2 regions of the Pararhizobium sp. O133 genome follow, and region 2 is predicted to be linked to the other one. Evidence: riboswitches for the same ligand, from Rfam matches in the RefSeq annotation. Region 2 holds a riboswitch; the other holds the start of a gene.
The links. A riboswitch is a leader RNA that binds a small molecule or an ion and turns the genes downstream of it on or off. The one in region 2 is predicted to bind glycine.
Positions count from the first base shown of each region.

Region 1: linked by a shared signal. The riboswitch ahead of gcvT (glycine cleavage system aminomethyltransferase GcvT) and the one ahead of ACST81_RS25360 (D-amino acid dehydrogenase) in region 2 are both predicted to bind glycine.

Region 1 is NZ_CP196426.1:2,694,607-2,705,093, reverse strand. It holds gene ACST81_RS12910 (ATP-binding protein) at 1-438, shown strand, start outside; gene ACST81_RS12905 (TniQ family protein) at 435-2,240, shown strand; gene ACST81_RS12900 (endonuclease domain-containing protein) at 2,994-3,350, opposite strand; gene ACST81_RS12895 (VOC family protein) at 4,056-4,451, opposite strand; gene ACST81_RS12890 (hypothetical protein) at 4,503-5,498, opposite strand; gene ACST81_RS12885 (L,D-transpeptidase) at 5,706-6,401, opposite strand; gene ACST81_RS12880 (nuclear transport factor 2 family protein) at 6,641-7,057, opposite strand; gene ACST81_RS12875 (hypothetical protein) at 7,289-7,672, shown strand; gene ACST81_RS12870 (DUF1775 domain-containing protein) at 7,731-8,714, opposite strand; gene ACST81_RS12865 (DUF2946 family protein) at 8,820-9,215, opposite strand; glycine riboswitch at 9,373-9,460, shown strand; gene gcvT (glycine cleavage system aminomethyltransferase GcvT) at 9,602-10,487, shown strand, end outside.
Region 2 is NZ_CP196428.1:103,021-113,507, reverse strand. It holds gene ACST81_RS25380 (LysR family transcriptional regulator) at 1-689, opposite strand, end outside; gene ACST81_RS25375 (riboflavin kinase) at 686-1,186, opposite strand; gene ACST81_RS25370 (GlcG/HbpS family heme-binding protein) at 1,239-1,664, opposite strand; gene ACST81_RS25365 (D-2-hydroxyacid dehydrogenase) at 1,681-2,661, opposite strand; glycine riboswitch at 2,776-2,864, shown strand; gene ACST81_RS25360 (D-amino acid dehydrogenase) at 2,990-4,240, shown strand; gene ACST81_RS25355 (LLM class flavin-dependent oxidoreductase) at 4,473-5,579, shown strand; gene ACST81_RS25350 (ABC transporter substrate-binding protein) at 5,682-6,857, shown strand; gene ACST81_RS25345 (ABC transporter permease) at 6,941-7,858, shown strand; gene ACST81_RS25340 (ABC transporter permease) at 7,864-8,652, shown strand; gene ACST81_RS25335 (ABC transporter ATP-binding protein) at 8,663-9,742, shown strand; gene ACST81_RS25330 (GMC family oxidoreductase) at 9,767-10,487, shown strand, end outside.

The sequences.
Region 1 (10,487 bases), on a different replicon from region 2:
ACTCAAATGCTAAACCGATCCAAGCGTATCAAGCTGCTTCCGATTCCCGCACAGAAGTCCGCACGTGTCGTCTTGTGGCTGAAGGAAGTTATTGTCGACCACGCCGGTCTCTACAGCGTCGATCTCGATTTCGAAGATCTCGCCCAGCGCCTCATCCATGCTTGCCACGGTAATGCCGGTTCCATCATCGAACTGATCAGGGGCGCCGTCGAGGTCGCGCTTTGGGATGACCGGTCGGGAGTTCGATGCGAAGATTTTGCACAGGCCTACGTCGATCGTACCTCCTGCTTGCCGCACGACAACATCTTCGAAATGAAGAAGTGGGACAACATCCCAGGCGGAGCAGCGAAGCTTCACGACACAGGGGCGGAACGAGGGAATGTAGAAGGCGACATCGCAACGATCAAACCGCTGAAGAAAGGGGAACGGCCACGATGAACAGGCTTTCCCTAACTGTGCCGTTCCACCCGCAAGAGACCATTCCTAGCTTCTGCTCAAGATTGGCGGTCGCAAACGGAATTTCGAGCGTAATGGAATTCTGTTGGTTGTTGGACCTCAACCATATGCGGATCATCAACGGGGACGTTGAGGAGACGGAAAAGCTCCTGCAACTCGCGGGAGTCGCCGATCTAGCAGGGCGACGCCTGACAAAAACCGGGGTGTTTTACGATATCAATGGCGAAACGCTAGCGCGCAGTTCAGTCGTTAGGGGTCGCCTGCGCTATTGTCCCGAGTGCATTCGCGAGGATATCGACATCCAAAAGGGGCGACCGGAGACGCGACCATATGGTCGTCTCGAATGGTGCATGACATCCATTCGCACCTGCCCTAAGCACGAAAGACTCTTGTATACAGCGGATGGGGAAGGCACGGTAAAAAGTTTTGACTTTGCTCCGATGATGATCGCCGAGATGGCCCGTCTGAGAGATCATCGTCATCCCCAACTGCAACCGCAATCAGACTTTGAGCTTTTTTTCGCGCGCTCGTTAAGGGGGAGTAGAGAGAAACTGGGCTGGCTTGACGATATGCCGCTCTACGCGGTCGGCCGCGTCTGCGAATGGATTGGGGCGACTCTTCTCTTCGGAAAAACTTATTTGGTTGAAGAATTGTCTGAGGCCGACTTGGCTCTCGCCAGTCAGGCCGGGTTCGACGTCGTTCGCACTGGCCAGTCTGGCTTTGAAACCTTCCTGAGATCGATGCACGTAGATTTCTGGGTGAAGAAAACTCATACAGGGGGCCGCGCGCTATACGGGCGCTTGTATGAGCGGCTGGCTTACGAGAGCAATGATCCCGCTTACTCAGACATCCGGACGATCATGTACAACGTGGCGCTTGACTCATTGCCCATTGGCCCAGGCGACAGAATGTTCGGTCCTGTCAAAGAACGTAGAAACCACTCCATCCATTCGGCTGCCCAAGAATTTCGGATCCATCCGAAGACCTTGCGGAAGCTTCTGAAGAACTCACAGCACGTCTTCGGCGACTTAGAGCCTACGGACGAAAGAATCGTGCTTCCGGCAAACGAGATGCTGGCGCTCGTTGACCGGTTAAGGGGCAACCTGTCCACCGCCAACGCTGCCGAATACATTGGAGCTAGTCGAACATTGTGGAGTACCTTGGTTCTAAGTGGCCACGTCAACAGTTCTCTGGGCGCGCACGATGACGCAATGTATCCGCTGTATCGCACATCGGATTTGGATAGCTTCGTCGATAAGATCAAGGCTTTCGCGACCGAGGATTATGATCCGTCGTCGGCAGTAACCTCCCTCGCGAATGCCATCAAACGTGCCAACTGCAAATTCTCAGAAGTCCTTGACTTGCTGCTCGGCGGAAAACTGAAATCGGTATCCGTAGATCCGACGAAACCCGGTCTTAGAGGTTTGATGTTGGATCACCGGGAGATCTCCCGCCACACTCGCACGACCGAATCCGATGGCCTCTCCGTGCGCCAAGCCGCCGCCATGTTGATCACCCAGGATCAAGTTTTGAGAAACCTTATCAAGAGCGGGCGGCTCGAAATCAGGAACGAGCGTACTTCAGAAAAGACACGCACCTACCGAAGGATCACCAGTTTGTCGCTGCGCGAATTTATCCAGAACTACGTCTCAATTGACAGACTCGCTGCGAATTTGAATCGAACCGTTGTCCATCTAAGACGTGAACTTACTGAGCGAGGAATCTACCCGGCTATCACGTACGAGGAGGTTGGAGCAACGTTTTACAGGCGAAGCGATTTATAACCTTTAGTTGCATTTTGGTGACCCGGTTTAGGCCGGGTTTTTTTGTGCCTTTAAACTGGCAGCACGGCTAAACTTGAGTGGATGGGGAGCGGACTCGGATGGAACGGGATAAGATTTGTTGGACAACGCGAGAGAAAGACCAATGAAATCAACGATATTCAGGTGTTTCGGTGCGGTGTTTCAATGGACGCGACAATGATTTTCGAAGGTCCGCAGGAAACTGCGGGCCTTTTGTCGTCTGTACTACTCTATTCGCGTCAACACATCTTTTATGCACCTTTAACGTGTATTTGGTTAGTAGCGAAAAATCACAAATACGACCACTATCCGACGCACGTTTAGGGGGCGGAAATGATAATGATGAGTTGTAGGGATGGGAACGGAGATCGTTGGACTTTTTACCAGCAAGCCGATGGTTGGCATTGGAAACGATTTGCCCCAAACGGGCGGATCATTGGACAGTCTCATCAGGGATATGCTGATCGCTATGCATGCATTCAAAACGCGCGGCGAAACGGTCTGAAAAACGACCCGTCTTAGTGTAAGTCTAAAAATGGAAGGCATTCACGGATCTTTATCTCCCCTCGGTGGGAAGAAAGCAATTTCAACATCTTAGCTTTAGTTAAGTGTTAGAAATTGCAAGGGGTAGGCATGGGGCAAAAGAACAAGCCCCTCACCAACAAAATCTAACACTTAGCTGAAGCTAAGATGTTGATTTTGTGTCCTCTCCCGCAAGGGGAGAGGTAACGCGCCTCAGTCGCCGCTATTCTTGAGTTCCGAAAGTATCGTCAGGCAGACTCCATCCAGATTCCGGACGATCTCCTCGTTCCAGAAACGTAGAACTCGAAACCCTTGCCCATTCAAGAACGCATCACGAGCCAGATCGCGGGTATTCTCCGCATGTTGGAACCCATCCACCTCAATGACCAGCCGAGCGTCGAAGCAGACAAAATCAAGAATGTAACCGTCAAGCGGCACCTGTCGCTTGAATTTGAACCCTTCAAGCTGACTGTTGCGAAGCGCCTGCCACAACAGGTTCTCCGCCAGCGTCGCATCCACCCGCATGGATTTGACAAAATGACGGTGCTGGCCAGGAACCTTCCGATGCATGCGGCTTTTCCGAAGAGTTGAAACGGTGCGGCAAATTTATCTCCCCTCGGCGGGGGAGAAAGCAATTTCAGCTCTTAGCTTCAGCTAAGTGCTAGAAATTGCAAGGGGGTAGGCATGGACGCAAGGAGCAATCTCCGCACCCGGACCCCACTCCTTGCCAAGACGAGGATGATTTAGCGGGTGAGGTCCGGCATCCCCACCTCCCTCCCCGTATAAAACGACGAAAAATCAAAATCCTAGACATAGCCTAAGTGTTAGATTTTGTTCGTGAGGGGATCTCAACCACACACGAAAATCCCCGCTTTGAAAATCCATCCTACAATACCCCTCGTCCCGCCACGGATACACTGCCAGCCGTGGCAGCGAGGCGGGGCCGGCGCCGGGTTTGGGGGAAGGACGGAAGTCCCCACAGCCGGGGTCCAGGCGAAATTTCCCCTCCGCAGGCTGTTGCTGCTGCGGGCGTGCGATGCACAGAGGGTCCACTGCATGTCGCCAGAAAGTGTAGAGCGGTTTCTGGATAACGACATGCACATGAGCGGGCCGTAGTGGAAAAAGTGCGTGGGCATAAACCGCCGAACGGGGCGCTGGCGAGAGCCACTTTCCCACACCCAAACGCGGTTCTTTCGAGCGCCCCGTCCATGTTCTTTGAAAACCACGGGCAAACCTGCCGCGTGAATGCACAGTCGCGCCCGAACCGGAACGCGCTCAGACCGCCGGCGGCCGTTGGTCGTTGATCTCGATCCAGTAAAGATCGGGATCCTGCACATAGACCTGCCGAAAGCCCAGGCGATGCAGACCGATCTTGCCGGGATTGCCGGGCCAGTCGGTGAAGGTGACGCCCAGCTTGGTCAGATGCGCGACGAAGGCATCGAAATCGGCGGTGGAAACAGCAACATGCGTGTCCTTGGTCACATGCGTCGCGCCGAAATCACCCTGGATCAAATGAACAGCGTCGCCGCCGCCGATATCCAGCCATTGCACGCCGGGGCTGCCCTCGCGCGGGATCGGCACGAAACCCATGACGTCCCGGTAGAACGCGACGCTGCGCGCGACATCGCGCACAAGCAGCGCATAGTGATCGAGACCGAACCTGAAACCCATGATGTCCTCCCCTGACGCCCGGCTTTAGAAAATTGAAAGCGAATGCTGTTCTTACCGGCCGGAGAAGGGATCGGCCAGCGCCGCGTCGGGCCGGCTGATCGGATATTTGGTGCCGGAAATGCTGGCGGCGAGCCGCTTTGCCCCTTGCGCCTTCAACAATGCCCGAAAACTCGGATGCATGCCACCGTCGGAATAGGCGGTCATCGCGGAACTGGACTGGATCGACGATGTCAGCGCGGTATCGAGCTTTCGCTCCTCCGCCTCGACCTGCGCCATCGCCTGCGGCTCGAGCTGCGTGCTGATATCAGGACATGCCGCCAGCGGATCGGCCGGCTCGCCGCCCTCGAATTCGCGGTTGAAGACATAACGGCCGCCGCAGACCGACACCTTCGGCTGGCGATGCGTCAGGTTGAAGGCGTCATGGCCTTCCTTCAGCGTCCGCCAGAACGACATGTTCGGATCGCCGCGATGCTCGGCCATATTCTCAGCCGTCATGCGGAACGGATAGGCCTGGACCTGGAAACGGTCCTGGCCGCTCGAAAGAGCCTTGGCGACAACAGCATAGATTTCGCCGACGCCCTGATCGGTCATGGCGTAGCAACCCGACGACGAACAGGCGCCATGCACCATTAGCGCCTCGCCGGTATAGCCGAGCGCCGATTCCAGCTTGTTGGGATAGCCGAGGTTGAAAGAGACGTAGAACTGCGAGTTCGGGTTCAGCATGCCCTTCGAGACATGGTAGAAACCCTCCGGCGCATGCCGGTCGCCGACCTTCGTCTTCGGCCCCAGTTCGCCTGACCAGCGACAGATCGGATAGGTCTTCAACAGCGCATACTGGCCTGATTTGTTGACCTTCCAGACTTCCAGCTCGCTCTCCTGCTTGAAAATGCGCACCAGAACCGGGCTCTCCGGCTTCATGCCCTTCTTCGACATTTCGGCGATCATCTTGCCCGACAGCTTCGGCGGCTCTTCCGACAGGTCGTCCAGCCCCATGCAGCCCGACAGCGCCACGCCGACGGCGAGCACGGCGGCAGCCCGCGCCAGCATGCGGCGGGCCGACAGGATGCGCATCGTGGCGCGACCAGAAGGAAGGAATGAAACCATGAAAGCGTCTATCGCGTGAAATCGTGCCAAAGTTTTGTCAAACGGTTCAAATCGGAACATGATTCGAGTAGCCGGCCGCAGAATCGTCAATCGCGGTTAGCGTCCGGTTAATCACGGACCCATCCAGACCAGATCCGGCCTGCGCGAGCCTTACTGTCGCACCACGATCCGTGCCTTGGCCGGCACCCGCTGATAGAGATCGATGACATCCTGGTTCATCAGCCGCACGCAGCCGGACGACACCGCCTTGCCAATCGACTGCCATTCCGGATTGCCATGCAGGCGGTAGAGCGTATCCTCGCCGTTCTGGAAGATATAGAGCGCCCGGGCGCCGAGCGGATTCTTCAGGCCCGGCTCCATGCCGCCGTTCTCGATCGAATATTTGGCAAGGCTCGGCTGGCGTGCCACCATTTCGTTCGGCGGCTTCCAGCGCGGCCAGGCCTGGCGCCAGTGGATGACGCCGTCGCCCTGCCAGGAAAAACCCTCGCGGCCGATGCCGACACCGTAGCGCATCGCAGTCCCGCCGGGCTCGACGACATAGAGGAACCGCGCCGGCGTATCGACGATCACCGTGCCGGGCGCCTCGCCCGTCGGGTCGATGACACGCTGGCGATAAAATTGCGGGTCGATCTTCTGATACGGGATCGGCGGGATCAGGAAGCCGCCATCCTCGACCGGTCCATACATGACCTGCAATTCGGCGTCCGACGGCGGCCCGATCGGCCGGCTGATCCGCACCGGCGTCGGCGTCGGGCGTCCCTGCATCGATGTGCTGCATCCGGCAAGCGCGCCTGCCGCAAGCAAGCCAAGAAAGCCGCGGCGGGGAAAACTGGAGTCAATCGTCATACGTTCTGGCAATCCGCGTTAAAATATCAATCGCCTCTCCACGGACAGAGCGGCTGCAATGTCCACTTGAAGCCAAACGGAATGCCAGCCGCGCCCGTCCCCGGGAATCGGAAGCGTGCTAGTCTTATGACGGGAATTGCAACGGTTTCCAACGTCTCCCCGGCCACAGTCGTCACGATCACGGTCACCATATCGTGAGTGAGCCGTGTGAAATGAGCGCAGGCCGCAAGATATCGTTTCTATGTGGTGACGAGGCCGGTGGCTTCAGCGACCATCAGCGTGTCGACGAATTCGGTGATGTCGTCGATCTTTCCATCCTTGATGGTGAAGATGTCGATATATTCCGTTTCCAGGTCCCTGCCCGTCGGATTGTGGCGGATCACACCGGACCGATGGGCAATGACCGTATCGCCATCCACATAGAGCCGTTTTGTCGTCATCCTGCTCATGTCCCAGTGGTCGATCAGCGCCCCGACGGCGACCTCCAGGTCCGCCGGTCCGGAAATGCGCGGGGCAGCCACGGCCATCTTGCCGCTGCCGACCATGCTGAATGTAATCTCAGGCCCGGCAAAGGACATGACACCGTACTTGTCGTTACCACCACGCGCTTCATAGAAACTGTTGACGATGCCTTCGAGTGTTTTCCTGTCTGTCATGCGCCCCTCCCTCCGGTTGCAGGAAGTTTGCCCGTATTTCAGGAGTGTCGCAAGTGCCACGGTTGCGGATCGCGGCAGAACATCGCTGAGATTGCCGCCTCCGTGCTGGTCGCGCCGTTCGATAAGATTTGACTTAAATACCGGCGCCGGATTTCACCGACGGGAAATTTCGGCGAGATAAAACAAGGCGATCGCTATTTTCAAAGGAGCGCCCTTCAAGGGTAGATCGCCATGACCCTGGTCGTTACCATGTCAGCCAATACGGCGGCGTATGCGGCACAAGCCGTAAAGCCTTCCGCACGCGTGAGTGGCGATGGCCCGTCAGAAGAAGCGATTACGTTGCTTGCCGCCCGTCCAAAGGACGAGGCAGCCCATATCCACGCCTCCGTTGCCGCCCTGCGCAGCCCGACTTCCCTGTCGCTGATGCTGATGAATTCGCAGGGACGCCTGCCCCAGGGCACGCCCTACGAGGCTGTTCGCCGCTACCGGGAATTCGAGTTGGACGAGCCGGAGGCCGCCGACGACGAGGAGGAGGCGAGCACGCTGGATGGCGGGGTCGAGGCGCTCGATTCTCCCGATTGGGTGGCCCGCGTCCCGTCGAGAGATCGTGATTGAGCGACTGAACGGCGGCATCACGGATGCCGCCGTTCCCTTGCATTCAATGCCACATCGTTCAGTTGTGCGACATCTTGCCGGCAGCATTGCCGACGGGCAGCACGAGTTCGACCTTGCCGGCCTTCTCGAACGTGAGTGTCACCGGAACAGTGTCGCCTTCGGCAAACGGCCTCGTCACGTCCATGAACATCAGGTGCAGCCCCCCACTTCTGAGTTCGACGGTCTGCCCCGCCGGGACCGCGATCCCGTCCTCCAGCTTGCGCATCTTCATCACGTCGTTCTGCATGGTCATCTCGTGCAATTCGACGCGGCCCGCAGCCGGGCTTTCGGCGGACAGCAGGACATCATCCTCGCTGCCCTCGTTCTTGACGGTAAAGCCGCCGCCGCCGACCTTGGCGCCCGGCAGCATCGCCTTGATCGAGCCACCGGAAATCTCGAGCGAACCGGCCTTCACCGGGGCATCCCCCATTCCCGACATTCCGGCCATCGCCGCCATGTCATGATGGTCATGACCATCCGCCTCGGCCGGCGTCACGGTAATCGTCGGTGCCGGATGTTCCAGCGAATGCGCGCTCTGGCCGGCAGTCACGATCTGATCCCAGACCACCTTGTCGGAGGCACCGCAAAGCTGGGTGACGGGAAAGGCGAGTTGCGTTTCCTTCTCGAAACCCGAAATTTTCCCGGTGATCACGAATGTGTCATAATAGTCGTCCGAAAGTTCTCCGCCTTTCCAGCGGATTTCCAGTGGGCCGGAAGTAACCGTCTTGCCGTGATTGTCGTAGCTCTTCTGATAATCGCCCTTGATGATCTCGATCTCCCAGCCGGCCTTCGGCTGCGGCTTGGCGAAAACGAAGCCTTCCGGCAGCTTCACCTGAACCTCGTTGGTCGCCTTGCCGTCGCAGCCATGTGGAATCTGCAGGATCGCCTTGAAATTGCTTTCGGATGCGACCGTGTCCTGCTCGAAGGACGCGTGCGCATAGGCTGCCGCCGTACCGGCGAGCGAGAAAGCAACGGCAAGAAGGATGGTTTTGGTCTGTATCATGGATCATCTCCGAACCGGCTCCCCATGTTCGGGAATGCCGGCCAAATGCCGCGTCAGGCGGCTGAATGGTCTGAAAAAAAGTGGAAGTCGCCGGCACGGCGGGGATCAGGCCAGGAGTGGCGGTGCGCGCGATTGCGGCAGCGCATGCGGATGCTCGACCAGAACAGCCGTAAAATCGGGCCTCGCCGCAATCTCGAAAATGCGTCGAATGACGAGGCAAACCTCATCCGGTGGCGACGGCAGGAGAATGGCGGATGCCAGCCGGCAATAGTCGCAGACCGGCGCCACGCCATCCTTTGACGGCCCATGCTGTGCGCCATCGACGCCTTCCGTGCCGAAGCAGATGTCACCGATCGATCCGTCCGGCAGCACATATTGTGACGCGATGTCCGGCGTGATCTGCCGGGCAATGACGGGCTGATGGGCAAACGACAGGAGCAACAATGCCAGCGCCGAAAGCACCCGCACCGCCATCCCCATCTGCTGCCCGGCTCTCGCCATCCGTGATCTCCGTATCAAGGATTGCGTTACCTGCTTGTCGCTGAAAAAGCAAAGGACGAGATGTCGCAAGCCCACGCCTCAAACCAGCCACGACAGAAATCTGTTCGGGCGCGACATTTTGCGCTTGCCAATGCGCCGGGATCGCCGTTATCTGAAATCGATCTTGTTGGGAGAATCCGGTTTCGACCGGTGCCGAAGGAGCAACCGCCCCGGAAACTCTCAGGCCCATGGACCAGCAAGGTGCCGGTAGGACTCTGGAGAGAAGCATTTCCGCTCGCCGAAGGGATAACAATCTCAGGCAAAGGGACAGAGGGGGCTCGAGGAAACGACGCATGAATTGCGCGTTGAAATGAGCCGGCGCGTTGCGCCAGACCTGGAGGCCGGATTTGGACGATCATTCCCCTTTGAAGCAGACCCCGCTGCACGCGTTGCATCTGTCGCTTGGCGCCCGCATGGTGCCGTTTGCCGGTTATGACATGCCGGTGCAATATCCCGCCGGCGTGATGAAGGAGCACCTGCACACCCGCGCCGCCGCCGGCCTTTTCGATGTCTCCCATATGGGCCAGATCATCGTGAAGCCGAAGTCCGGCCGGATCGAAGATGCGGCGCTGGCGCTTGAGACGCTGGTGCCCGTCGATGTGCTCGGCCTCGGCGAAGGCCGTCAGCGCTACGGGCTCTTCACCAACGAATCGGGTGGCGTTCTCGACGACCTGATGATCGCCAATCGCGGCGATCATCTCTTCCTCGTCGTCAATGCATCCTGCAAGGACGCCGATTTCGCGCATCTGCAAAAACATCTCGGCGAGACCTGTGACCTGACGCTGCTCGAAGACCGGGCGTTGATCGCGCTGCAGGGGCCGCATGCGGTCACCGTGCTGGCCGAACTTTGGGCCGATATCGCCACCATGCGTTTCATGGACGTGGCCGAGGCCGAGTTGCACGATGTGCCCTGCATCATTTCGCGCTCGGGCTATACCGGTGAAGACGGGTTTGAAATCTCCATTCCGGCCGCCGCCGCGGAAGACGTCACGCGTCGGATTCTCGAACATCCCGATGTCATGCCGATCGGTCTTGGCGCGCGCGACTCGCTGCGTCTGGAAGCCGGCCTGTGTCTCTACGGAAACGACATCGATACCACAACGACGCCAGTGGAGGCTGCCCTCGAATGGGCGATGCAGAAGGCCCGCCGGACCGGTGGTGCCCGCCAGGGCGGTTTCCCCGGCGCCGACATCATCCTGCGCCAGCTTGCCGACAAAGCCAGCCGCCGTCGCG
Region 2 (10,487 bases):
TTCGAAATGGCAAAACATGCCATCGGGAAGAAGTTGGAAAATTCCACCTTGGGGGGCGCGATTTTCGACCGAATCTGTCGACTGGATCGATTCTCCTCGTAAAGCGTACAGACGTTGTAGCCTTTGATCTCCTCAGTCAGCAGGGTATCGCCTTGCGTCGAGATCAGACCGCGTGGCGAGACGGCGTAAACGGGAATGTTGAAGACCTCGACCTCGAACAGCGGTGAATTCGTCAACACTTCGAACGCCCCCTCATCGGTCAACGCGATGTCGTGAAGTTGGTTTTCCATCTCCGATACGATGGAGGCAGAGGTCCCGATCATGAGACGAAACTGCTGTCCCCCAGCCGCAATCTTGGAAATTGCGGTTGGAACAAGGTGGGTTCCCGCATTCCCGGAGGATATGATCGATATCCTTGGTACCTCGATTGAGGTAAGGCGGCCGAAATGGTGACGTATGTCGTTCAATTGAGCCATCACCGGGCTCACCTGCTGGAATAGCACCTCTGCCTCGGCGCGCGGTGATATTCGTCCTGCGTGTCGGTCAAACAGCGTGGTTGTCAGCTGCTCTTCAAGTGTCGCTATCGTCATACTCACGGCAGGTTGAGTGCGACCGAGATTCTTCGCGGCCTTCGAGATGCTGCCAGTCAACATCACTTGGTAGAATGCCTCGATCTGGTGATATTTCATTTTTTGCGGCCCCGTGCCGTAATCTCATCCCCCAGCGAGATTTTTCTTTTCCGCAGAACCTCCCTGGCCATCACCACGTCCAGATCGATCTGCTGGACCATTGCCTCAAGACCGTCGAACTTTGTCTCGGGACGCAAATACTCGATGAATGTCACCTGACATGTCTGGCCGTAAAGATCGCCGGCGTAATCGAGGACATACGTCTCCAATAGCAACTCGCCGTCGTCGACGACTGTCGGCCGCCGGCCAAAGCTGGCGACACCATTGCGAACGGTTCCGAAGCCATCCCGAAATCGCACCGCATAAATCCCTGGCGCGAGCCTACAGCATCCGCCCAGCTTCATGTTCGCCGTCGGGAAGCCGATTGCACGTCCGAGCTTAGCGCCATGAACGACCACACCTCGAACTTCCACCTGTTCTGCGAGGGTGGTTGCGTATCCATGGTGGTGGGCGCATTCTTCGGGAACCAGCAAGTCCGTTTCTTCAAGTGCAAGCATGTTCGCCTCCTTCGAACGCGCGGGGCGGTAGACACCCGGCCCGCGCGACGGTTCATTCGACGGGGTCGGCCCCTATAGCCGCAAGAGCAGCCCTGCCGACTTCGATGTCCTGATCTCCAGTGCCGGAGCCCACTCCTATTGCACCCGCCAGCTTGCCGCTGAACTTGATCGGCAGACCGCCGGGCAGATTTGTGACGCCGCCGCCAGTGGCAATTCCGGCGGCAATGCTGAATTCGGGTGTCATGCCGCCTGTCTTATTGCGGATGGACGCCGATGTGCGGGCCTTAGCCTTCGCTGTCTGCATGCTTAGGTATTTTGCTCCGTCCATACGGAGACTGGCGATCGTCTCGCCGCTGGCGTCAACGATACAAATGCACTGCGGAACCGAGATTTCCGCGGCTTTCGAAACCGCCGCAGCCAAAGCGTCCAACGCACCTGCGTGCGATAGGACAAGTGCTTCGAGATAGGAATCGGTCATCATATTCTCCTAGGGGTTAGTATCCTGCGGTCGCATCGACACGATTCCGTAAGGGTTCGCCACGCAGGTCCCTGCCAATGTTGTCAGCGAAGATCGAAAGGCAACGGTCGACGTATCCGTCGGCGTCGTCACAGGAAATATGCGGGAAGATGATCAGGTTGGGTACATCCCACAGCTGACTGTCGGCCGACAGGGGTTCCTCGTCGAAGACGTCCAGCGCAGCACCGCTCAGACGGCCATCGACGAGCGCCCTGATGAGGGGCCCCGTATCGACGAGAGGACCTCGCGCGATGTTGAACAAAGACGCGCCTGGTTTCATCAGGGCCAGTTGCTTTTCACCGATGAGCCCCTTGGTCGAGGCAGTGAGAGGGCAGCTGACGACAAGGCAGTCGGCCAGGGTAAGCGCCTGGTCAAGATCTGCGACGGTGAATACCTCATCGGCCGATGGACTGGTCTTACCTGAACGGGTGACTGCTACAATCCGCGGGCCGAACGGGCGCAAACGGTCCGCAATCGCGGTGCCGAGCGCTCCAAAACCTACGAAGACTATGGTCTTCGTATCGATCCCCGTCGCGAGGCGATTGTCCCAGCGATGGAGCCGCTGATTTTGAATGTGTCGCGGCACGCCCTCGCACAACATGAGAACGGTCATTAAGCCGAAAGCGCCGCCCTTCTTCGCGTGTACGCCGCTGCTGTTTGTCAGGACCGCTCCGTTCGGAAGCCAGTCGAGCGGCATATACTTCTCGACGCCAGCACTTGTGCAATGAACCACACGCAGGCGCTTGCCGTGGACTTTGAGGCGCGCGGTATCGAATCCGGAGCCGACGAAATAGTCTGCGGCTTCTAGCGCCTGGTAGTCGGGAAATTGAGCGTTGAATGATCGCACTTCTGCAAATCCCGCTACCGCTCCTAAAGCCTTGAGAACAGCGGGTTCCGAGACGAAGTAGGGGGACCCGGGCGGCACGGCGTTTTCCACGTATACGGAAAAATCACGCATAATCAATCCTTTAAGGTTATTTGTTATGTAGATGCAATTTGTGTGCCAATTTAATAATTTCCGATACGAAGGACTTGCGCAAGATCCAAACATGTGAGTACCCTAAGGGTGTTCGAAGGCCGTGCAGGAGAGATGGCACCGACGCCACGCCGAAGGAGCAACCCCCCAGGAAACTCTCAGGCAACCAAGACTGCACAGTTTGAACGATCTGGAGAGAGGCGCTCGCGTCCACCGAAGGGGACCCCCGTGGGGAAAAGCTCTCAGGTAAAAAGACAGATTGGGGGCTATGGGGCTGGCGAAGCCCCGGCACCAACTGTTGGAGACAAAAGTGCCCCATATCGCTGTATTAGGCGCCGGTATTACCGGCGTGACAACTGCTTACGCGCTTTCACGCCGCGGTTTCGACGTTACCGTTATCGACCGCAATCGTTATCCCGCGATGGAGACCTCGTTTGCCAATGGCGGACAGCTTTCTGCAAGCAATGCTGAGGTCTGGAATCATTGGTCTACGGTCTTGAAAGGCATCAAATGGATGCTCAAAAGCGACGCGCCGCTTCTCATGAACCCTACCCCGAGCTGGCACAAATATTCCTGGATGGGGGAATTTGTGGGGGGCATAGGCGGATATCGCACCAATACGATCGAGACTACGCGGCTCGCAATCGCTGCGCGTCAGCACATGTTCGAAATAGCCGATCGCGAGAAGATTGAGTTCGACCTCGAAAAGCGGGGCATCCTCCATGTCTACTATGACAAACCGAGCTTTGATTATGCCGGCAAGGTGAACGCGATGCTGACCGAGGGCGGCCTGGACCGGAGATCCGTATCGCAAGAGGAAATCAAGGCGATCGAACCCGCGTTGGTCGGTAATTTCTACGGCGGCTTCTTTACGCCGTCGGATTCCACAGGAGACATCCACAAATTCACGCGCGGCCTTGCCAAGGCATGTATGAAACGCGGCGTGAATTTCCTTTTCGACACGGAAATCCAACGGGTAGAATCCGGAGAAAGCACGACTGTTTACTGGAAGCCTGCCGAAAACCCTGGAAGCTCAAGCAACGTCCTGACGGCTGACGGCGTGGTTGTATGTGCTGGCGTCGGCAGCAGGAAAATCGCTGGGATGCTCGGCGATCGAATAAATGTCTATCCGGTAAAAGGCTACTCGATCACGGTTCATCTCGATGACGAGCGAAGCCAGAACGGCGCTCCCTGGGTCAGCCTACTCGACGACCGGGCAAAGATCGTCACGAGCCGTCTTGGAAACGACCGGTTCCGAGTCGCCGGTACGGCGGAGTTCAACGGTATCAATCGCGATATTAGACATGATCGCATCAAACCCTTGGTAGATTGGGTGCGCACGCTCTTTCCAGAGGCCTCGACATCCCGCGTCGTGCCTTGGGCGGGCCTTCGCCCCATGATGCCGAACATGATGCCACGGATAAAAAAGGGCTGCCGTCCCAACGTTTTCTACAACACCGGACACGGTCATCTTGGTTGGACGCTGTCAGCGGCGACGGCGGAACTCGTTGCGGAATTGGTTCAGCAGACGCCGACCTCCAGCGGTCGCAGGACAGCTTGAACAAACCGGGGCCTGGCGTATGTCGGGCCCCGTTATTTCGTCCGTAAGACTGTCTCAAGACTAAGCGCTCTCAATATTGAAACTCAAACCTGAGACCGCACTGGAAAAGTGAGACTCGTCAGGTTTGTTCGTTAACGTACTGATTCCGCAGCTATTTCCAGCGTGGCATATCGCTTGCTCATGAATATGCGAGGATCGGACAGGCCGATCTCAATTCTAGAGGAGATACCAAATGGACCTCGGTCTATTTATGATGCCCCTGCACGATCAGCGGCGCAACTTCACTGAACTCCTGAAACAGGATCGTGAAGCAGTGATCCTCGCCGACCGTCTCGGCTTCTCGGAAGTTTGGGTTGGCGAGCACATTAGCTGCTCCTGCGAACCGATTGCCGACCCGCTTCAATTTTTCGGTACGCTGATCCATGCGACGAAGCAGATCAAGTTCGCCACGGGGGTCCTGAACCTACCGCAGCACCATCCGGCACGTCTCGCCGGCCAGATCGCACAATTCGACCATCTCTCGGAAGGCCGTTTCATCATGGGCGTTGGCCCGGGCGGTCTCGTGACCGATATGGAACTGTTCGGCACGCAGGAAAAGAACCGCGCCGAAATGACCACCGAATCCATCAAGATCATGCACCAGATCTGGTCGCAGAACCCGCCCTACAACATCAAGGGCAAATACTGGGACGTGGTTATCGAGAATACGCTCATTCCCAGCCTCGGTTTCGGTCCGATGCTTAAGCCGTATCAGCAGCCGTTCCCCGAGCTGGCGATCTCGGTGATGAGCCCATCTTCAAGCAGCGCGCGCCAGGCGGGCGAAAACGGCTGGAGCATCGTCTCTGCCAACTTTACCCCGGTCGCCAACGTCAAAACCCATTGGGAACAGTACGTCGTGGGCTGCGAAAAGGCCGGCCGTCGCCCTGACCGCAACAAGTGGCGTATCGCACGTTCGCTGCTCGTGACCGACAGCGATCAGGAAGCGGCCGACTACCTCGCCGAGGGCACGTCTTCCTACCGCTGGTACTACGAGTACATCGTGGAAGATATGAAGGCGTTCAAGCTCCTCGGCGTGCTCAAGCCTTCGATGAACACGTTGGACAGCGACATCACGGTGCAGAACTGCCTCGACTGGATGGTGCTCTCGGGCTCTCCGAAAACAGTTCTCGACAAGCTCGTTGCCTTCGTCGACGAAGTTGGCGGTCCGTTTGGCTCTCTCATGATGACCCAGAAGGACTGGGACCGCCCCGCCATCCACAAGCGCTCCATGGAACTCCTCTCGACCGACGTCATGCCAAAGCTGCGTCAACACGTGGGCACGCTCGCTGCAGCCGAGTAACGCGTCCTGCAGTCCAGCCACGCGGCCCGGGCCGCGTGGCCACTAATAAGAAAATTTCACGGGAATATTCACTCTTCACCTATTCGAACTGGGAGCCCTGTTATGAAGCATGAAGACCACAACAAGAAAGAAATCACGTCCGCCCGAACCGCAGATCTTTTTAACGAGGTAATGCTCGCCCGCCGCAGCTTCATGCTGGGTACGGCTGCCATTGCAGCCGGTGCCACGCTTGGAGCCTGGGTACCCCAGGCACGTGCCGCCGTCGGTGGCAACCTCGAAGTGATGGCCTGGGAAGGCTATACGCTCGAGACCGAGACCGCGGAATGGCGCAAGGCTAACAACATCACCATGCGCGCTGCCATCATGAGCAACCAAGATGACGTCACCGCAAAGATCGTCGGAAGCAACGCCGTTCGCCTCGACCTCGCCGAGTACTCCAACGGCTACAACGCGATCTACAATGAGCTGGGTGTCCTTACGGAGCTGGATGTCTCCAAGATCCCCAACTACAATAAGGACGACATCTACGCCCCGTTCTACGAGGGTGACATGTGGTACTGGGATGGCAAGAACTGGGCCATGCCTTGGGTCTGGGGTCTGGACACGATCGTCGTCAATCCGGAACTGACCGGCTTCGAAGTGAAAAGCTACGAGGACCTCCTCCGTCCGGAACTCACCGGGAAACTTGCGTTTCTCGACAATCCGCTCACCGTTTGGCCCCAGATCGCGAAGGTCACCGGCTACGGAGAAAAGTTCCCGAACTTGACGAAGGACGAGCTTGGCGATTGCTTCGAGAAGCTAAAGCCCTACCGCGATCAGACGAAGGTTTTCGCCTCGTCGAACGGCGACGTCATCTCGCTTTTCGCCTCCGGTGAAATCGCCGCATGCTTCTGTGTCTGGAGCGCCGTTCCGCTCGAAACGGCCAAACAGAACGTCAAGACGGTTGCGGTCTACCCGAAGGAGGGCGCAGCCGTTTGGGCGGACGCTTGGTTTATTCCCAAGACCGCCGAGAACATCGAGACCGCCCACGCCTTCATCAATGAGGCACTTGAGCCGGAAATCCAGGCATCCATTTCGAAGACCGCCGTCGCAGCAGCTGTTTCCAAAAAGGCGCCCGCCTTGATGGACGCGGGTACGAAAGCTCTTTTCGACTACGACAACTTCGACCAACAGTTCAAGACGATGAAGGTGTACGGTCAACCGCCGCGGACCTCTACAGAGTTCGCGACATACGACGACTGGCTGCAGGTCTGGGCCGACTTCCGCGCGGGCTTTTGATGTCCCGGGCCAGCGGGACAATTACCGCTGGCCCGCTCATCAGTGCGCTATGATATCTTTCTTACATAACAGGATGTACGCTCATGGCGACTGCCGCTGACTACGTCGAGAAGCACAATGCGGTCACCCCGCGATCGTCCGGGTTCAGCCTCGCGCCGGGTTTCGCACTCGCAGGTCTGCCGTTCGGATTTCTGCTCGTTTTCTTCATCTTACCGGTGGTCCTCCTATTCGTGACGAGCTTTTTCACGGCTCGTTCCTTTGTGATCGAACCCGTTTGGAATCTCGACAACTATGCCAGGATTTTGTCTGCGGCTGGCTTCTGGCAAGCGACTTGGGTCGGAATGAAGAACGGCTTCTTCACCGCGACTTTCTCCGTGATCCTCAGCTTTCCGGTGGCTTACTTCCTTGTCTACAGGACCAGAAGCAACATCATCATGTATCTGGTGCTGCTGTCCTGGTTTTCCAGCTATCTGGTCCGCGTCTATGCTTGGCGGACGATTCTCGGCACAAACGGCGTGATCAACTCGCTGCTCATGGGTAGCGGGATAATTTCGCAGCCGCTCGAGGTCATCCTCTTCAGCCCGTTTGCGTCGGTCCTGACGCTGATCCACATCATGCTGCCGTTCTCTCTCCTCATACTCGTCGCGTCCCTACGCGACGTCAAACAGGACTACTTGGATGCTGCTCGCGATCTCGGCGCCACGAAGGCTGGGGTGTTCGTGAAGGTCATCATGCCCATGGCTTACAAAGGGATCGTCGGCTCGTTCATGTTCACGTTTATCCTTGCCGCTGGCGACTACATCACTCCGCAGCTACTTGGCGGCAGAGACGGTGTAACCAGCGGTCTCCTCATTGCCAATCAGTTCCGCAGCGCCGGAAACTGGCCGCTGGGATCAGCCATGGCCTTCACGCTCTTGGCAACCTTCATCGGCGTCTACATCGTGTTCACTATGACGCTGAAGATTCTAAAGCTCGCGCCTGGCCGGCGCTATCACGGGTGATCGATATGCTACGGGCTTATCTCTCTGCTTACCTATTCTTCCTGTTCGCCCCGATCGCGATCATCATCCTGTTCAGCTTTCACGCGAGTCCCGCCCTGACATTCCCCCTGCAGGGGCTTAGTCTGCGGTGGTACGAACTACTGGTTTCGAAGCCTGACTTCGTGGCATCGCTTCTCAACAGTCTAAAGGTAGGGTTCTTTACCGCCGCCGTGACCACGATACTAGGAACGATGGCGGCCTTAGCGCTCATCCGGATGAGGCGTAACCACAAATCCGCATTCGAGTGGCTGAATTTCGCCCCGATCGGTCTACCGGGTCTCTTTATTGGTATCGCGCTCGTAACGCTGTTTGCTCAGATCGGGCTCGCGCGGTCGCTCATTACGGTCACGATCGCTCACGTTCTCTGCACACTGCCGTTCTTCGTGGAGACTATGCGCTCGCGCGTCAACTATTTCGACCAGTCGCTGGAAGAAGCTGCTCGCGATCTCGGAGCCTCGCAGTTCCAGACCTTCCGAATGGTGACCATTCCAATCCTCGCGCCCACCATTGCCGGAGCGGCCATCCTCTCGTTCGCCCTTTCGTTCGACGAGTTCATTGTCACGGTTTTCGTGAGCGGCAATGACACGACGCTTCCGCTTTACATCTGGTCGATGATGCGGCGCACCGTCGATCCCTCGATCAATGCTGCCAGCGTTATCGCGTTGGCACTTTCAATTGCCGTTCTGGCAGCGGGCGGTTTCACTCTCTGGCTTCAAAGAAAACGAGCTGTCGCCGCGCGCGACACGAATGAATAAGGGGATCGTCATGTCTCAGAACATTGTCGAGTTGAACAATATCACCAAGTCCTTCGGCATCTTTACAGCTTTAGAAAACATAAACCTGACCGTAAAAAAGGGGGAAATCCTCACCTTGCTTGGGCCGAGCGGCTGCGGAAAGTCGACCCTCATGAGGATCGTTGCGGGTTTCGAGGACGCGACATCTGGCGACGTTGTGATTTCCGGACGAGATGTAACGCGAGTGCCGCCCGAGAAACGGCCAGTCAACATGGTTTTCCAGCGCTACGCGCTTTTCCCCCACCTTGATGTCTTCGACAACGTCGCTTTTGGCCTTCGCCTGAAAGGCGTTCCCAAGTCGCAGGTGAACGACCAGGTGACGGCCATGTTGAAGCTGGTACAGCTCGAGGAGTTCTCCAGCAGGTGGATCGGCGAGATAAGCGGTGGTCAAGCCCAGCGCGTGGCGTTGGCGCGTGCGCTGGTGAACAAGCCCTCGGTTCTCTTGCTTGATGAACCTCTTGCGGCGCTCGACCTCAAGATTCGCCATCACATGCTCGACGAGCTCAAGCGTATTCACACCGAAACCGGGACTACGTTCATCTACGTTACGCACGACCAGGATGAGGCGATGATCCTGTCGGACCGCGTAGTGCTCATGAACAAGGGTACCATCGAGCAAATCGGAACGCCGGACGAGATGTATGGCGCGCCCAAGACGTTGTTCTGCGCGAAGTTCTTCGGGGACACCAATCTTCTCGATGGGAAGGTCAAGTCGTCGGACGCGTCCGGCGCTCTGGTCGAACTGCCAATCGGGGCCGCGCAGGTTGCAGCGAGCAGCCTGCGCGCGGGCACACCCGTGCACGTCTCTATCCGGCCGGAGGCGATCAGCATCGCCGCATCCGACGGGCATTCCGAAACGGTGAACCGGGTGGAAGGCAATGTGGAAGATGTCGTCTTCATCGGCAGCCGGGTTGTGTACAAGGTCCGTCACGAGACGGGGGCACTACTGAAATGTCAGGAGCATCGCGCAGCAGCCGGAATTCGTTTCGGCGTCGGTAGCCCGGTGTCCTTGCGTTGGGACCCGGCGTCGGTCGTCGTTCTCGCGAGCTGAAGCAGAAATTTATAGGATCTCAAAATGTACGATTATATTGTCGTCGGTGGCGGCTCGGCGGGTTGTACTATCGCGTCACGGCTTAGCGAAGACTTTGACAGCAAGGTTTTGCTTCTCGAGCAGGGCGACCGCGACTGGAGCCCTTATATTCATCTTCCGGTGACGTATTATAAGACTTCGAAGAGTAACATGCTCACCCGCTACAAGCTCGAACCGCAGCATCATCAGGGCGGGGTTACTCCCGAGTTTGTGCAGGGGCGGGTTCTGGGTGGCGGAAGCTCTGTCAACGCAATGGTCTACATGCGCGGAATTCCCAGCGACTACAATCAGTGGGAAGCCGACGGCTGCACGGGCTGGGGCTACGACGACGTGCTTCCGTATTTCAAGAAGGCGGAAAGCAACGAGCGATTTTCCGGAGATGTCCACGGGACCGAAGGTCCGCTCAGTGTATCCGACCAACGCCACACGCATTACCTCACGAAGGCATGGGTGCGGGCGGCACAGGAACTAGGCATCAACTTCAATCCCGACTTCAACTCTGGTGACCAGGCCGGTGTCGGTTTCTACCAGGTCACGATGAAGGACGGACTCCGTTGCAGCGCCGCTGCGGCGTACCTCAAGCCCGCGCGCAAGCGTAAAAACCTCACGGTTCAAACCAAGACCAAGGCCCTCCGGATCATTATCGAGAACAACCGCGCCGTCGGCGTCGAGTACTTTCATAAAGGTCAGGTGACGCGGGCGATGG